Regions from separate parts of the Pseudomonas sp. P8_241 genome, predicted to be linked through region 1. Evidence: riboswitches for the same ligand, from Rfam matches in the RefSeq annotation. Region 1 holds a riboswitch; each other region holds the start of a gene.
What was found. A riboswitch is a leader RNA that binds a small molecule or an ion and turns the genes downstream of it on or off. The one in region 1 is predicted to bind cobalamin.
Positions count from the first base shown of each region.

Region 2: another riboswitch for cobalamin. It lies ahead of QMK58_RS12145 (ABC transporter substrate-binding protein); the one in region 1 lies ahead of cobW (cobalamin biosynthesis protein CobW).
Region 3: another riboswitch for cobalamin. It lies ahead of cobO (cob(I)yrinic acid a,c-diamide adenosyltransferase); the one in region 1 lies ahead of cobW (cobalamin biosynthesis protein CobW).

Region 1 covers NZ_CP125377.1:2,923,069-2,928,750, reverse strand. Annotated here, with positions in the region: gene cobN (cobaltochelatase subunit CobN) at 1-1,930, opposite strand, end outside; gene cobW (cobalamin biosynthesis protein CobW) at 1,933-3,000, opposite strand; cobalamin riboswitch at 3,100-3,312, opposite strand; cobalamin riboswitch at 3,430-3,657, shown strand; gene QMK58_RS13335 (CbtB domain-containing protein) at 3,779-3,970, shown strand; gene QMK58_RS13330 (CbtA family protein) at 3,982-4,695, shown strand; gene QMK58_RS13325 (cobalamin biosynthesis protein) at 4,692-5,105, shown strand; gene cobM (precorrin-4 C(11)-methyltransferase) at 5,188-5,682, shown strand, end outside.
Region 2 covers NZ_CP125377.1:2,647,847-2,653,528, forward strand. Annotated here, with positions in the region: gene QMK58_RS12135 (ABC transporter ATP-binding protein) at 1-737, opposite strand, end outside; gene QMK58_RS12140 (FecCD family ABC transporter permease) at 734-1,750, opposite strand; gene QMK58_RS12145 (ABC transporter substrate-binding protein) at 1,747-2,760, opposite strand; cobalamin riboswitch at 2,904-3,098, opposite strand; gene QMK58_RS12150 (flavohemoglobin expression-modulating QEGLA motif protein) at 3,197-4,471, opposite strand; gene QMK58_RS12155 (hypothetical protein) at 4,705-4,971, shown strand; gene QMK58_RS12160 (two-component system response regulator) at 5,105-5,682, shown strand, end outside.
Region 3 covers NZ_CP125377.1:2,062,114-2,067,795, reverse strand. Annotated here, with positions in the region: gene cobD (threonine-phosphate decarboxylase CobD) at 1-160, opposite strand, end outside; gene cbiB (adenosylcobinamide-phosphate synthase CbiB) at 153-1,061, opposite strand; gene bluB (5,6-dimethylbenzimidazole synthase) at 1,058-1,708, opposite strand; gene QMK58_RS09425 (cobyrinate a,c-diamide synthase) at 1,705-3,087, opposite strand; gene cobO (cob(I)yrinic acid a,c-diamide adenosyltransferase) at 3,084-3,695, opposite strand; cobalamin riboswitch at 3,777-4,011, opposite strand; gene QMK58_RS09415 (PQQ-dependent sugar dehydrogenase) at 4,149-5,462, shown strand; gene QMK58_RS09410 (O-methyltransferase) at 5,555-5,682, opposite strand, start outside.

The DNA of each region.
Region 1 (5,682 bases):
CTCGGGCACGGCGAGGATCGAGCAATTGCGCTTCGTAATACTCGTCGGCCAGCAACTCAAGGTTGCGCAGCGGGCCGTAGGTTTCGGCGCGGGTCAGCGGCGGCATCAGGTGATCAATGATCACCGCCTGGGTGCGACGCTTGGCCTGGGCACCCTCGCCCGGATCGTTGACAATAAATGGATAGATGTTCGGCAACGGCCCAAGCAACGCATCCGGCCAGCAGTTTTCCGACAACCCTACGCCTTTGCCCGGCAGCCATTCCAGGTTGCCGTGCTTGCCGACATGGATCACGCCGTGGGCACCGTAGGTGTTGCGCAACCAGAAGTAGAACGCCAGGTAAGCGTGGGGCGGCACCAGATCCGGGTCGTGGTACACGGCGCTCGGATCCACTTGATAGCCCCGCGCCGGTTGAATGCCGACGAAGGTCAGGCCGAAACGCAGACCGGCGATCATCATCCGGCCATTACGGCACATCGGGTCGGTCTCGGGCGCGCCCCAACGCTCCAGCACGGCCTGACGATTGACCTGCGGCAGCGCGTTGAACATCCTCCAGTAATCATCCATGGCCAGGCTTTGCTGGCAAGGGCGCTGGTCAAGGGTGTCCAGATCGTTGCTGACGCCGCCGAGCAATTGCTGGATCAGCGCAGTGCCGCTGTCCGGCAATTCAGCCGGCAACGGATAACCTTGCGCATGCAGCGCCCGCAGGATATTCAGCGCGGCGGCCGGGGTATCGAGACCGACGCCATTACCGATGCGACCGTCGCGGGTCGGATAATTGGCCAGAATCAGCGCGACGCGTTTTTCACTGTTCGGCACCCGCGCCAGATCGATCCAGCGCCGCGCCAACTGCGCCACGAAATCCATGCGCTCGGGTGCGGGCCGATAGCAGACCACATCCGACTGGCTGCGCTCGCTGCGCCACGCCAGGTCCTTGAAGCTGATCGGGCGGCTGATGATCCGCCCGTCCAGTTCCGGCAAGGCGATGTGCATCGCCAGATCACGCGGACCGAGGCCTTGTTCGCTGGCACGCCAGCCTGGCTCGTTGTCCTGGGCGCAAATCGCCTGGATCACCGGGATATTGCGACGAAACGGACGCAAGTGCGGCGCTTCCGGGCTGGACTGGGCGAATCCGGTGGTGTTCAAAATGACCCCGGCCTCGACCTCATCCAGCCAGTCCTCGACCACCGAGAGGCAGCCGGGTTCTTTCAGACTGGCCAGCGCAATCGGCAACGGGTTCAACCCCGCCGCTTGCAGGCGCTGACAGAAAACATCAATGAAACCGGTATTCGCCGCCTGCAAATGCGAGCGATAGAACAGCACTCCCGCCACCGGTTGATCAGCCTGCCAGTCGGCTTGCCAATCGCTCAATGTGGCCGGGCTTTTTTTCGGGTGATAGATCGCTGTGCGCGGCAGGATTTGTGGTTCGGACCATGCGAAGTCGCGCCCCAGCCACCGTCCGGCCAGACAACGGAACAGATCCAGCGCATTGGCCATGCCGCCCTGGCGCAGGAAATGCCAGAGGCGGTCGCGGTCTTCAGGGGACACGGTGCTCAGATCACTGAGTTCCGGATCCGGACGATCATCTCCCGGCACCAGAATCAATTGCACGCCGCGCTGCGACAGTTCGACCAACCGCTCAACGCCGTAACGCCAATAGGCGATACCGCCGTGCAATGAAATCAGGATCACTTTGGCGTGACGCAGCACTTCGTCGACGTACAGATCCACCGAGGCGTGATTCTGCACCTGCATCGGGTTGGCGAGACGCACGCTGGGATAATCGTCGGGCAACTGCTGCGCCGCTTCGGCGAGCAGCGCCAGGCTGGAGTCGCCGCTGCACAGGATCACCAGTTCGGCGGGGGTTTGTCCGAGGTCGGCAATGTTGTCTTGCGACACAAAACCGCCGGGCTGGGTCCTGAGCAGGTGCATGGCTACACGCTGAGCGCGGCGCGCAATTGCGCTTCGAGCGTGGCGGCATCCAGTGCCTGGCCGATCAGCACCAGGCGCGTGCTGCGCGCCTCGTCGGTCCCCCACTGGCGATCGAAGTGTTTATCGAAACGCGTGCCCACGCCCTGGATCAGCAGGCGCATCGGTTTGTTCGGGATCGCGGCGAAACCTTTGACCCGCAGGATGCCATGCTGGACCACCAACTGGGTCAGTGCATCCATCAGCAGGCTTTCGTCTGCTTGCGGCAGTTCGATGGAGATCGAATCGAAGGCGTCGTGATCGTGGTCGTCATGATCATCGCCGTCAAGATGGTGATCGTGGTGGCTGTGACGGCTGTCGATGTGCTCTTCGGAGCCGGCGCCGAGGCCGATCAACACGTCCAGTGGCAAGCGACCGCTGCTGGCTTCGATGATCTTCACCGCAGGCGGCAGCTCTTCGGCGACTTCTGCGCGTACCCGGGCCAGATCTTGCGGGTTGATCAGGTCGGCTTTGTTGAGGATCACCAGATCGGCGCTGGCCAATTGGTCGGCAAACAGTTCGTGCAGCGGCGATTCGTGGTCCAGGTTCGGGTCGAGTTTGCGCTGCGCGTCGACCTGATCCGGAAAAGCGGCGAAAGTACCGGCCGCGACGGCCGGGCTATCGACCACGGTGATCACCGCGTCGACGGTGCAGGCGCTGCGGATTTCCGGCCACTGGAACGCTTGCACCAACGGTTTTGGCAGCGCCAGTCCCGACGTTTCAATGAGGATGTGGTCGAGATCACCACGACGGGCGACCAGTTCGCGCATCACCGGGAAGAACTCTTCCTGGACGGTGCAGCACAGGCAGCCGTTGGCCAGTTCGTAGACACGGCCGTTGGCTTCTTCTTCGGTGCAACCGATGGAGCACTGCTTGAGGATTTCGCCGTCGATGCCCAGCTCACCGAACTCGTTGACGATCACCGCAATGCGGCGACCCTGGGCGTTGTCGAGCATGTGCCGCAGCAAGGTGGTCTTGCCCGAGCCGAGGAAGCCGGTGACGATCGTGACGGGGAGTTTGGCCAGTGTTTTCATCGGATACCCTTTGGCTTTGGAGGCGGGCATACGGGACGAGAGCCGGCCACGTGCACACGCGCCGGAAGCGTTCGCCACCGGATCACCCCGCCCGGTTGTAGTGAGAATCTGTATCGAGGCAGGTCTCCTGGCTGACGGCGTGCCGGCCTTGGGCCTGGCATTCACTGCGCCTTCCCGCGGGCTCAAGGGTTGAGCGTGCAGTGGCGTGGCAGCGAACATCACCGTTCACAGTTGCGGGGGCAGCCGCGGCATCGACCGCGTTCCCTTCTTAGCTTCGACAAACGCCGAAGAACCTCGAATGCGCAAGGCTACGCATCGTATTGGGGCGGGTCAATCACTGAGAGCGCCTCCTTCCTACAAAGTGCAAATCAACAGAAGACGCCAAGTGAGAACCACTGCCAATTGACGCGAACGCCTCGCCCATGCTCTCCTACACGCTTTGTTACGGGTGCCCTTCACAGGGTGAAACGGGAAACCGGTGAATCATGTGCTTTACTCCAAAGCCATGTCAGTCCGGTGCTGCCCCCGCAACGGTAAGCGAGTGAAGCGTCAAAACCACTGTGCCACTGCGGCATGGGAAGGTGATGCTTTCAGGTTCAGGCAAATGCCTGGCGCCCCTCGTGAGCCCGGAGACCGGCCCGCAACACAAAGTGACCTGTACGTTCACTGAACAACAAACCCGCGGTGGGCGGGCGCTGTTTGCACCCCCTTGCGCGCCCGTTCGTGCCGGGTTTTGCATGCGCCCTTATTCCCCGCTGACAGACCAGAGGGAAACGCCATGTCGATCACCAGCAGCGCCGAACACACCAGCGCCAGCACCACTTCTACCTTGACCCAACGTATGACCGCCGCCATTTTCGCGTCGATCCTGGGTGCCTGCCTTGTGTATTTCGCCGGTTTCTCGCACATCGAAGCGGTACACAATGCCGCGCACGATACCCGTCACAGCGCCGCGTTCCCGTGCCATTGAGACCTGATGACATGATCAAGCGTATCGCGCAAACCGCTGGTTTCACTGGACTGTTGGCCGCCCTGTTGCTCACCCTGCTGCAAAGCTTCTGGGTTTCGCCGCTGATTCTGCAGGCCGAAACCTACGAAAGATCCGGACCGGCTGCCGTTGAGGTCCACGAACACGCTCACACCGAAGGTGCAGTCGCCGCCCACACTCATGACGCCGAAGCCTGGGAGCCAGAAGACGGCTGGCAGCGTGTACTGTCGACCACCGGCGGTAATCTGGTGGTCGCTGTCGGTTTTGCCCTGATGCTGGCGGGCCTGTACACCCTGCGCGCACCGACCAAAACTTCCCAGGGCCTGCTCTGGGGTTTGGCCGGTTACGCAACCTTCGTGCTTGCGCCAACACTTGGCCTGCCACCAGAACTGCCGGGCACCGCTGCGGCCGATCTGGCACAACGGCAAATGTGGTGGATCGGCACCGCCTCTTCTACCGCCGTCGGCATCGCCTTGATCGCCTTCAGCCGCCACTGGTTGATGAAAGTCCTGGGGATGGCGATCCTCGCTGTTCCGCATGTGATTGGCGCACCACAACCGGAGGTGCATTCGATGCTCGCTCCCGAAGCACTGGAGGCCCAATTCAAAATCGCTTCGCAGTTGACCAACGTGGCGTTCTGGCTGGCCCTTGGCCTGATCAGCGCCTGGTTGTTCCGCCGCAAAAGCGACGGCCAATACCACGCATGACTGAAAACAGCGCAGCGCCGACGCTGGTCGTCGGTCTGGGCTGCCAGCGCGGCTGCCCCGTCAGTACGTTGTTGGCGCTGCTCGATCAGGCGTTGGCAGCGCACCAGATCGCACGGCATGAAATCAAAGCGCTGGCCAGCATCGATTTGAAGCGCGATGAACCCGCTCTGATCGAGTTGGCAAATCAACTGGCACTGCCGTTGCAGTACTTCAGTTGCGAAGAACTTGCAGCTTATGAGCACCAGCTAAGTCATCAATCGCAAATCGCCTTCGAGCGCACCGGTTGTTATGGCGTAGCGGAAAGCGCTGCGCTGGCTCTGGCTGAACAACTGGCTCAAGGCCCGGCAAAATTGCTGATTCCACGTCAAAAATATGCCCAGGCAACCCTGGCATTGGCCGGCGCGGCCTGAAACCCCGATAATCCCCGCTCTCGATCATGAACATTCTTCATCTGAAGCCCTGTTCAGCCCCTTTATCCCACAGGAACCGACGATGACCGTCTACTTTATTGGCGCAGGTCCCGGCGACCCGGAACTGATCACCGTCAAAGGCCAGCGACTGATTCGCAGCTGCCCGGTGATCATCTACGCCGGCTCACTGGTTCCCGCTGCGGTTCTGGAAGGTCATTGTGCCGAACAGGTGGTCAACAGCGCCGAACTGCACCTTGAACAGATCATCGACCTGATCAAGGCCGCCCACGCCAAAGGTCAGGATGTGGCGCGAGTGCATTCCGGCGATCCGAGCCTGTATGGCGCCATTGGCGAGCAGATTCGTTATTTGCGTGAGCTGGGCATCCCGTTCGAAATCGTCCCTGGCGTCACCGCCACCGCCGCGTGTGCAGCGCTGCTGGGTACCGAGCTCACGCTGCCGGACATTTCGCAAAGCGTGATCCTGACCCGCTACGCCGACAAGACCGCCATGCCACCGGGCGAGGAATTCTCAAGCCTGGCGCAGCACGGCGCGACCATGGCGATCCATCTGGGGGTT
Region 2 (5,682 bases), 280 kb from region 1:
AAAGGGTCCGTCAGGTAGTGCGCGTGTACCCCAAAGGTGTCCAGCAAGCGTTGCGGGGTCAGGACGTCGAGCGGTTTGCCCAGCGCTACCAGGCGCCCTCGCTCAAGCACCGCCAAACGATCACACGTCAGCGCCTGGTTCAGGTCATGCAGCGCGACCAACGTGGTCACCGGCAACGATTGAACCACCTTCAAAATGATCAACTGATGCTGGATGTCGAGGTGATTGGTCGGTTCGTCGAGCAGCAGGATCCGGGGGCGCTGAGCCAGTGCCCGGGCGATGTGCACACGCTGGCGTTCACCCCCCGAGAGACTGCCCCAAATGCGCGTGCGCAGGTGCATGGCATCGACGTCGTGCAAGGCTTGCAGGACGATGGCAGCGTCTTCGTTCGACCAGGGTGTCAAGGCTGACAACCAGGGCGTGCGCCCCAGCGCGACGGCGTCGAACACGCTGATCGCGTCGTCGGTGTCGGCCTGCTGCTCAACCACCGCCAGGCTTTGCGCGATGCTTCGACGCGACAGTTCGCCCAGGCGTTGGCCAGCCAGCCGAACTTCGCCGGCGGTGGGTTGGCGTACACCGGCGAGCAGTTTCAGCAGGGTGGATTTGCCCGAGCCGTTCGGCCCGACGATGCCCAGGGTTTCACCCTGGTGGACATCCAGGCCGATATCGCTCAGTAACCCGGCGTCGCGCACCTTGAAACTCAGACCGCTACAGCTCAGTACGCAGGTGGCACTCATCGGGCGTTTCTCCGGCCAATCAGGATCAGGGCGAAAACCGGCGCGCCAACCAATGCGGTGATCACGCCGACGGGAATGACCTGGCCCTTGATCAGGGTGCGCGACAGCACATCGGCCGCGATCAGGAACACGGCCCCTCCCAGGGCACTGGCGGGCAACAGACGAGCATGTCCGGTCCCCAGCAGCAGGCGCGCAGCGTGGGGAATGACCAGGCCGACAAACCCGATGGAGCCGACAATCGAGACGATCACGGCGGTCACCAATGCGGCGCAGCCGATCAGCAGAAATTGCACCCGACGCACCGGTATGCCGAGCGATGCGGCCGAGTCAACGCCAAAGGTGAAGGCATCCAGAGCCCGACGGTGCCACAGGCACACCACCAGACCTGCCACGGCAACCGGCACCGCCAGCCCTACCGACGGCCAACGCACACCGCTCAGATTGCCGAGCAGCCAGAACATGATCCCGCGCGCCTGTTCGGAACTGGCTGACTTGGTGATCAGAAAGGCCGTCAGCGCGTTGAACAACTGCGAACCGGCGATGCCCGCCAGAATGATCTGGCCAGTACCGCTGGAACGCCCGCTGACCCGAGCCAGTAATATGACCAGGGCGAAAGCGGTCACGGCTCCGCTGAAGGCGCCCGCGGATAACGAAACCATTCCGGCGCCCACGCCGAGCAGTGCCACCAGCACCGCTCCGGTCGAGGCGCCCGCACAAATGCCCAATAGATAGGGGTCCGCCAGGGGGTTGCGCAGCAGCGATTGCAAGATCACTCCGCAGGTCGCAAGCCCTGCGCCGCAGGCGGCCGCTACCAGTGCACGGGTCAGGCGATAATTCCAGACAATGCCTTCATCGATCGGATCAAGCACGTATCCCGCCGCCCACAGCTTGTTGGCCAATACCTCAAACACCACGCCTGGGGCTATTGCCGTTTCACCGATGGCCACACCGGCGATCACTGCTATCAATAGCGTGGCGAATGCCAACAGGACCCGAATTGTGATCGCCGTCATTTCGACAAGTCGTAGCCGTTGATGGCGTTGGCCAATTGCTCGACGCCATCGAACATCCTGACACTGGCCTGCAGGGCCAGGGCATCAAGGATGATGATGCGGTCGTTTTTCACCGCGTCCATGTTGCGGGTGACGGGATCGCTGCGCAAAAACGCCAGCTTCTTTTGATAGTCGTCAGCCGGAAAACGGCGGCGATCCATGCGTGCAATCACTAAAAACGTCGGGTTGGCCTTGGCTATGGTTTCCCAGCCTACGGTTGGCCATTCTTCATCGGACTGCACCACATTGCGCACGCCCAGGGACTTGAGCATGAAATCGGCAATGCCCTTGTGGCCGGCCACATAGGGATCGAGGCCCATATCCGCGCTGGAGAACCAGACCAGTGCGCTGGTGTGCCGCAAATCCTTTTTTTGTACTGACGCGACGGACCGGGCAAGGCCGGCCTTGAGTTCGGCATTGAGTTGATGGCCGCGCTCGGGCACATCGAAAATCTCTGCCAGCTGGCTGACGCTCTTGTAGATACTGTCGATGCGAAAGGGCTGCAGGCGTGTGCCGTCGGCACCGACCAGGTTGTCCTTGGCTTCGCAATCGGACGGCAGGAGGTAGGTTGGAATGTTCAGTTCGTGAAATTGTTCGCGGGTACCCACAGCGCCTTGCGGGCCGACCATCCACTCAAGTTCCACCGCGACCAGTTCCGGCCGCTTGCCGATGACGGCTTCGAAGCTCGGTTCGTTATCGGCCAGGCGCTCGATCCTGTCGTTCTGCGTCTTGTACTGGCCCAGCACCTCGTTGAACCACAGGGAAGTCCCCGTGACCTTGTCGCCGAGCCCCAGGGCATAGAGCATTTCGGTGCCGGCCTGGCCGATGGTCACGGTACGCGTCGGGGCGTGCTGGAAGGTCAGCGTGCTGCCGCAGTTCTTTAGCGTCAACGGATAGTGAGTCGAGGTTGCAAAGGCCTGCGAGCACAGGACCCAACCGGTGATGAGGGCGACAACGCGGTGCAGCAGCATGATGCAATCTCCATTTGTACCGTACACGGAGCAGGGGAGTACGGTCTGGAAACACACAATCAAACGCTGCCGCTGGAGCAGAGCAAGGCCGGGTTCAGGCAAAAAACACGCGGCAAGGATGTCCCTTCCGGACACCCCGCCGGTTAGTGATGTTCTGTGCCGGCAGGTCTCCTGACTGATGCGTCATCGCCATGCTCCAGCCTTCCCGGATTCGATCCAGTGGCAATAAAGAAGCAGGCTCGGCATCTACAGTTGCGGGGGCAGTTCCGTTCGATGCGACAGGCGCATCTCGGATTCCCTATTAATCCCGTTTGGAAACCGGCGCGGTATAGTAGTCGATCATGCCGGGCAGGGCTAATTCAGTGCACACAAAAAACCTGCATGTGCGGCGGGCAGAGGTGGTGGATACCGCGCAAACCGTCGCGTGATGCCCTGATCACAGGGCGCTGGCATCGGCCTCGTGTTCGTCAGCGAATGCCATGAACACGTCCAGATCGAGGATATCCAGCGGGATCCGGGAAATGAAGGCAGAAAAGGCCAGGTTCGCGGCGAGCCGACGCAGATCGCTGGCCCAGGCCGGAAGATAAACCGGGCCCTGGAGCCAGCCGGAGTCGAACAGTGGCGCCAGGCGCAGGGTGTCTCCCAGGCTGAGGCGTCCGGCAAACAGATGGTTGACCAGTTCCGGGCGATTATCGCGGATCGCGATGCGCAACAGGGTATGCACGCCAAGCAGGCCGGTGAGGTACGCGGCATCCTTGGTAAAGGCCGAACCACCCCGCAGGTCGGCGCCACGGAATATCCGCTGGGTTGAGCGAAAGGACTCCTCTGGTGACTGACCGGCCGCCACAAACCCTTCAAACACCTGAATGAAGTCGGCCCCGTTCAGCGCCTGTTGAACCCCCAGTACGCGCAGCGCCAGGCGCCGCAGGCGGTTGATGTCCATGCTGCCGGTGAAGAGCTCGGCGAGGGTGGCGATGCCCTCTTGAGTCTGGGTCGTGCGGGGAGCTCCCAGACCGAGACTCTTCAGATTGGGTTGGCGTGCGCCGTTTTGTGCCGTCGCCACATGCACGAAGGCCTCATGTTGCAATAACTGGTTTTTGTCCAGTTCCGAGAACAGTGCGCTGGCGCGCAAGCGAATGCGCGTTGAGCCGGCGATCGCCTTGGCTGCCAGGGTGGGATCGAGAATGACTGAAATTCGACCCGGACCGAAAAAATTGTCCAGTTCCGGTTGCATCCAGTCGGCGAAGGTCTGGGCCGGGATATCGGCTTCGCTCGGCGCAATTCGGCTGCCGCCGAGCAATGCATCGGTGGTCTCGAGGAAAAAACGCGCCGCGTCCAGCATGGTCAGTTTCAGGCGCGGGTAATCGAAATCCGGTCGCCGGTACAACGCTGAGGAATATTGAGTGAACGCAGGGGTGCCTATGGCGCCGAGCATCCGCCCGGCCATGGCATAGCTGCGCGCTGTCACGGCCAGGTGATGCCCGGCCGGATGCTGCTGATCGCAGCGGCCAGCAAACGTTTCCAGAGCGGCGATGTCGGCACTGTGATCACGCGGCGGCAGTTCGACGCGAGGTAATCGGGCTTTACCGCCACGCCAATGCTCCAGGAAGTCTTCCTCCACCCCGTCCGGCCAGGCCAGGGCGTCCAGTACGCGGATCTTGCAGGCCAGTCGGGGCAGTGCAGCATCGAGTTCGGGCAGCGAGGCGCTCATGGATATCTCCTTGCAGCAAGCGTTCATCGCCAAAGTTTAGTCGCTGCCCGGGGGCATTTTGCGAACTTTGCACATAACGCTCCTTGCGGGACTGCCCTTGGAGCCCTATCGTCAGATCTCATGTGCCACAAAGCAGTTTTGTGGGTTTTGAGCGAACAATGTCAGGCACATTTCCCTGAACATCGCCGGTGAGCCTGAGACGCGACCGGAAGATTTCGAATTGGAGAACGATCATGATTCGCACGCACAGTTTGAAGGCTCTGGCAGCAGCGTTCATCGTTGTCGCTGGCGCGCAGTGGATATCGCTACCAGTCTACGCGACCGAGCAGGGTGAACAGCGGCGTGACGCGCGCGATACCCGCCAGGATGGGCGCTCCACGGCACGGCAAACCAAGCAGGATTGCAGAAAGAGCAACGACAAGACCAACGTCGATTGCCGCCAGGAAAAGCGCAGCACCAAGCAGGATACCCGTCGCGAGGCCCGGGACATCAAATACTGATCCTCGGGCGACCGATTGCCTGGATCATGATGCGCGCAGCCAGGCGACAGGCTGGTATGACCGCTAAGCTTTGCTTCGCCGGGGTGCAATTGTTGCCTTGGAATGCCGATATCTGACAAGGGAGTCGCCCGCCATGAGCGTCGAACAGCGTCATTACACTGCGCCGACCCTCCTGGTGGTCGATGACACGCCCGATAACCTGATGCTGATGACCGATCTGCTCAAGGATCGATACCGGGTCAAGGCCGCCAACAGCGGTGAGAAGGCGTTGCGGGTATTGCAGGGCGATACGCTCCCGGACTTGATCCTGCTCGACATCATGATGCCCGGGATGTCCGGCCATGAAGTGGCGCAGCGGCTCAAGCGCGACCCGCGCACCCGCGACATTCCGATCATCTTCCTGACCGCCATGGCCGGGACCGACGATGAGATCCATGGCCTGGAGCTGGGGGCGGTCGACTACATCACCAAACCGATCAGGCCGGCGCTGGTACTGGCGCGGGTCGATACCCAGCTCAAGCTCAAGGCCGCTAAAGACTTCCTGCGCGATCAAAACGACTATCTGGAAAAGGAAGTGCAGCGCCGGACTCGCGAAGTGATTGCGATCCAGGACGTGGCCATCCAGGCCATGGCTTCACTGGCCGAGACGCGTGATAACGAAACCGGCAACCATATCCGCCGGACCCAGCATTACATCAAGGTGCTGGCCGA
Region 3 (5,682 bases), 860 kb from region 1:
GCCCGTCGTCGGCTTCCGGTAGACGCGCCCAGGAGCGCAACGGAATGTCCGGTACAGGAAACGGCCAGGGCGCCAGACCGGTCGACAGGTCCAGCCATTCGGATTCGTCTATGCCATATTCGAGCGCGGCCTTGCGCAGCCTTCCACCGTGCTCAAGCATAAAATTCAGCCCCTATGCAGAGAATCAGCAGCCATAACCATACCCCGCGCTGGACCAATTGCCAGCCCCGGTCAATGGAGTCGGCATCCGCCGGCGGACCTTCGCCCAGCTGAGGACGCTGATGCAGTTCACCGTGATAAATCGCCGCCCCGCCCAATTCGACTCCCAGCGCTCCCGCCCCCGCCGCCATCACCGGACCGGCATTCGGGCTGTCCCAGGTCGGGCCTTGCGTACGCCAGCATTTCAGCGACAGGCGGGTTTTACCCAGCAACGCGTAAGTCATTGCCACCAGCCTTGCCGGAATGTAATTGAGGACGTCGTCAATCTTCGCCGCCGCCCAGCCAAAACGCTCAAAGCGCTCATTACGATAGCCCCACATCGCATCCAGCGTGTTGCTCAAACGGTAGAGCACCACCCCCGGCACACCGGCCACGGCAAACCAGAACAAGGCAGCGAACACCGCGTCGCTCCCGTTTTCCAGCACTGATTCGGTGGCGGCGCGGGCGACTTCGGTTTTATCCAGATCGCTGGTCTGGCGGCTGACCAGATAGCCCACACGCGCGCGGGCTTCTTCAAGATCATCACTGCGCAGTGCTTTGGCTACCGGCTCGACGTGTTCGCCGAGGCTGCGCATGCCGAGCGCGCAATAGAGCGCGAGTATCTCGACGATCCAGCCAACATAAGGCGCCCAGGAAAATGCCGTAGCCAGTAATGTCAGTGGCACCACAGCGATCATCCACGCGGTGACGCCATGGCTGCGCCAGCCGCGCCCCCCACTGTTGAAACGTTGCTCGATGCGGTCGGCAAAACGGCCGAACGCCACCAGCGGATGCCAGCGTTTGGGTTCACCCAGCAGCGCATCCAGCGCAACCGCGGCGACACTCAACAACGCCACACTCATTGACTCACTCCCCAGTAATTTTCGTACAACAGTTCACTCAGCGGGCGCGCCTGCGCCCAGCCTTCGAGCACCAGCATCGGCGCTGGATAGAATTCCTTGACCGGCCCCAGGCACAGCACCGCCAGCGGTTTCGCACCGGGCGGCAAGTTCAACAGATCCGCCAGGGCTTGCGGTTCGAACAATGACACCCAGCCCATGCCCAATCCCTCGGCACGGGACGCCAGCCAGAGGTTCTGGATCGCGCAGGACAACGACGCCATGTCCATTTCCGGCAAGGTGCGACGACCGAAGACATGCCGCTCGCGGTCGTCGGTCAGCGCGGCGACCAGCACTTCGGCGCAATCGTCGATACCTTCGACCTTGAGCTTCATGAACTCGTCGCTGCGCTCACCGAGGGCTTGGGCGGTGCGGATGCGCTCTTCTTCCACCAGTTGCTGAATCTGCCGGCGCAAGGCGCGATCGCTGATGCGGATGAAACGCCACGGTTGCATCAGGCCTACGCTCGGCGCCTGATGCGCGGCTTCGAGCAGACGTCGAAGCAGCTCCGGCTCGACCGTACCGCCGCCGAAGTGACGCATGTCGCGGCGTTCGGCGATGGCACGGTAGACGGCTGCGCGTTCGGTTTCAGAGAAGGTGTTGTCAGTCATGACCGCTTCGCTGGCAAGCCAGCTCCTACAGGATAGAGGTGGTCCCTTGTAGGAGCTGGCTTGCCAGCGAAGGCGTCCTGAAGGTCGGGCGCAAAAAGCGCGGCAATCGCTGAGGGATTGGACGGAAAATAAAAGTGCACATAAGAAGCGGTCATCCGCCCCTCACGATAAACCGCCTCGGCTCCGCGACCGCCATTCGGGCTCAAACCCCGGGCAATCGGCACCAACTCAGTGGTGGTCAGCGAGTGATGATACGTGTGTCCGCGCAACGACCCTTCCGGCAGCTCGACCGCTTGCAACGCCAGCGCGGCAAGGCGTTTTTGCATCACGGCATCACCGGCCAGCAAGCCAACCAGTTCAGCGCGAGTACCGTCGACATCGGTCAACGAATCGAGCAGATAAAGCATGCCGCCACACTCGGCAAGCAATGGCTTGCCTGCCCCGTGGTGTGCGCGGATCGCGTCAAGCATCGCGGTGTTTTTCGACAGCGCAACATGGTGCAACTCCGGATATCCGCCCGGCAGATAGAGACTGTCCACCTCCGGCAACACGCTATCGCGGATCGGCGAGAAGAATGACAACTCGGCGCCCATCGCCCGCAACAGGTCCAGGCTCGCGCCGTAGGTGAACGCAAAAGCTTCGTCCCGAGCCACGGCGATGCGTACACCGGCCAGCAACGGTTCGACGTCAATAACGTCCGGCGCCGCGAACGCCACGGCGGGCGGCAGCGCCACCTCGCAACTGCTGGCCAAGGCATCGGCGGCCGCATCGAGGCGCACATCGAGATCGTTCAACTCGCTGGCCTGCACCAGGCCAAGGTGCCGACTCGGCAATTCGATCCCGGTTTCCCGGGACAAGGCGCCGTACCAGCGCAACCCTTCAGTCAGGCTGCCTTCAAGCAACTGCGCATGACGCAACGTGCCGACACGGTTGGCCAGGACCCCGGCAAACGGCAGGTCCGTTTGATACCGCGCCAGCCCCAACGCCAGTGCGCCGAAGGTCTGAGCCATGGCGGTGCCGTCGATCACCCCCAGCACCGGTACACCGAAGTGCCGCGCCAGGTCGGCGCTGGACGGTGTACCGTCGAACAGGCCCATGACACCTTCGATCAGAATAAGATCAGCTTCGCCGGCGGCTTCCCACAGCAGACGACGGCTTTCCTGCTCGCCGACCATCCACATATCCAGTTGATAAACCGGCGCACCGCTGGCGCGCTCGAGAATCATCGGATCGAGAAAGTCTGGCCCGCATTTGAATACACGAACCTTGCGCCCCTGATTGCGATGCAAACGGGCGAGCGCGGCAGTGACAGTGGTCTTGCCCTGACCGGAAGCCGGCGCGGCGATCAGTACCGCCGGGCAATGACGAGGTTGATTCACAGCTCGACGCCTTTTTGCGCTTTGATTCCAGCCTGGAAGGCGTGTTTGAGCATGCCCATTTCAGTCACGGTGTCGCCCATCTCGATCATTTCCGGCTTGGCGGCGCGACCAGTCACGATCACATGCTGCATCGGCGGCCGCGCCTGCAAATCGCTGAGCACCTGATCGAGATCGAGATAGCCGTGTTTGAGGGCGATGTTCAATTCATCCAGCACCACCAGGCCGATGGACGGATCGCGCAGCAGTTCGCGGGACACTTCCCAGGCAGCCTCGGCCGCGGCGATGTCGCGCTGGCGATCCTGGGTTTCCCAAGTGAAACCCTCGCCCATCACGTGGAAGCGCACTTGTTGCGGGAAACGCCGGAAGAACAACTCTTCGCCCGTGCTGTTGCGCCCCTTGATGAACTGCACCACGCCGCATTGCATGCCGTGACCCATGGCTCGCGCCAGCATGCCGAACGCCGAACTGCTCTTGCCCTTGCCGTTGCCGGTCAACACCAGCAACAGGCCGCATTCATTCGGGGAACTGGCGATGCGCTCATCGATCACCGCTTTTTTGCGCTGCATGCGCGCCAGATGGCGCTCATCACGTTCGGGGGTATCAGTCATGGGGAAGCTCTCCGTTGAGGCTGGAATAACGGCGGGCAGGCACAAGAATAGAAGGCAACAAGCCTGGCATCGCCCACCGTGATGCCGTTGGATGAATCAGGCCGGTCTCCGGGCTCATGAGCGGTTTGCACCCGACTGCGCGCCTTCCCATATCGACATATCGATACAGTGGCTCAAGGCGCAGCCTTCACTCATTTACCGTTGCGGGGGCAGCGCCGGGATCATGACCTTCAACCCTTTGAAGAACTCATTCACCGGCTTCCCTGTTTCACTCTGTCGACACAAGCCACAGAGCACCTGAAACAAGCCGCGAAGGTTAGAGGGTTGGGAATGGAGCGTCAATTAAAGCCGGGCGGCCGGGCAGGAATATCGCAAGCCCACGGCTGAAGGTTGAACCATCGAAAGGCAGCGCTTCTCTATGATTAGAACAAGGCATTCATAGGGACGATCAGCATGCGCACCTCCCCGTTCGTTTTCGTTATCGCCCTCGCTGGAGGGCTCACCGCTTGTGGCGAGACCTCCAGGCTGCAAGTATCCGACGGCACCGGCCCCTCGCCCCAACTGCCCGAACCCAATAAAACCCTGGTCCCGACGGTGAACATCGCGCCCGCCATCGGCTGGCCTGCCGGTGCCAAACCCGTCGCCGCCGCAGGCACTCAAGTAGCCGCTTTTGCCGAAGACCTTGATCACCCGCGCTGGCTCTATGTATTGCCCAACGGCGACGTGCTGGTGGCCGAAACCAACGCCCCGCCCAAACCCGACGATGGCAAAGGCGTCAAAGGCTGGGTCATGAAAAAAGTGATGGGCCGCGCCGGAGCCGGCGTGCCGAGCCCGAATCGCATCACCCTGCTGCGGGACAAGGATCACGACGGTATTGCGGAAACCCGCAGCGTGTTTCTGGAAAATCTCAATTCACCGTTTGGCATGACGCTGGTCGGCAACGACCTGTACGTGGCCGATACGGACCGCTTGCTGCGTTTTCACTATGAGAACGGCGATATGACGATCAAGTCGTCGCCGATCAAAGTGGTCGACTTGCCGGGCGGCCCCCTAAATCACCACTGGACCAAAAATGTCATCGCCAGCAAGGATGGCAGCAAGTTGTACGTGACCGTGGGCTCCAACAGTAACGTCGCGGAAAATGGCATGGACAAGGAGCAAGGACGCGCCGCGATCTGGGAAGTGGATCGCGCCACCGGCAACCACCGGATTTTTGCTTCGGGTTTGCGTAATCCCAACGGCATGGCCTGGGAACCACAAAGTGGCGCGCTGTGGACCGCGGTCAACGAGCGCGATGAAATCGGCAGCGACCTGGTGCCGGACTACATCACCTCGGTGCAGGACGGCGCGTTCTACGGCTGGCCGTTCAGCTACTACGGTCAACACATCGATATTCGCGTCGAGCCGCAGAATCCGGATCTTGTCGCCAAAGCTCTCAAGCCAGACTATGCCGTCGGCCCGCACACCGCCTCGCTGGGCCTGACGTTTGCCGAAAACAGCAAACTGCCAGCACCGTTCACTCAAGGTGCTTTCATCGGACAGCACGGCTCGTGGAACCGCAAGCCGCACAGTGGTTACAAAGTGATTTTCGTGCCATTCAATGCCGGCAAACCGGCCGGGCAGCCGGTTGATGTCCTTTCCGGGTTCCTCAATGACGAGGAAAAGGCCATGGGTCGACCCGTGGGCGTGGTGATTGATCAGCAGGGGGATTTGTTGGTGGCCGACGATGTAGGGAACAAGATTTGGCGGGTGTCGACTGCAAAATAGACAGCAAAAGATCGCAGCCTTCGCCAGCTCCTACATTGATTGGCGCACGTCCTGTAGGCGCTGCCGAAGGCTGCGATCTTTCCTGCTGATGACTACCGTTTACGGCAGAGTGTCAATCCATCGCCTATCGGCAACAGGGATAGATCCACTCTCGAGTCATCTTTCAACGCTCGATTAAGCGCCTGGATCGCACGGGTGTCTTCGCTCTCGGGATTTGCCT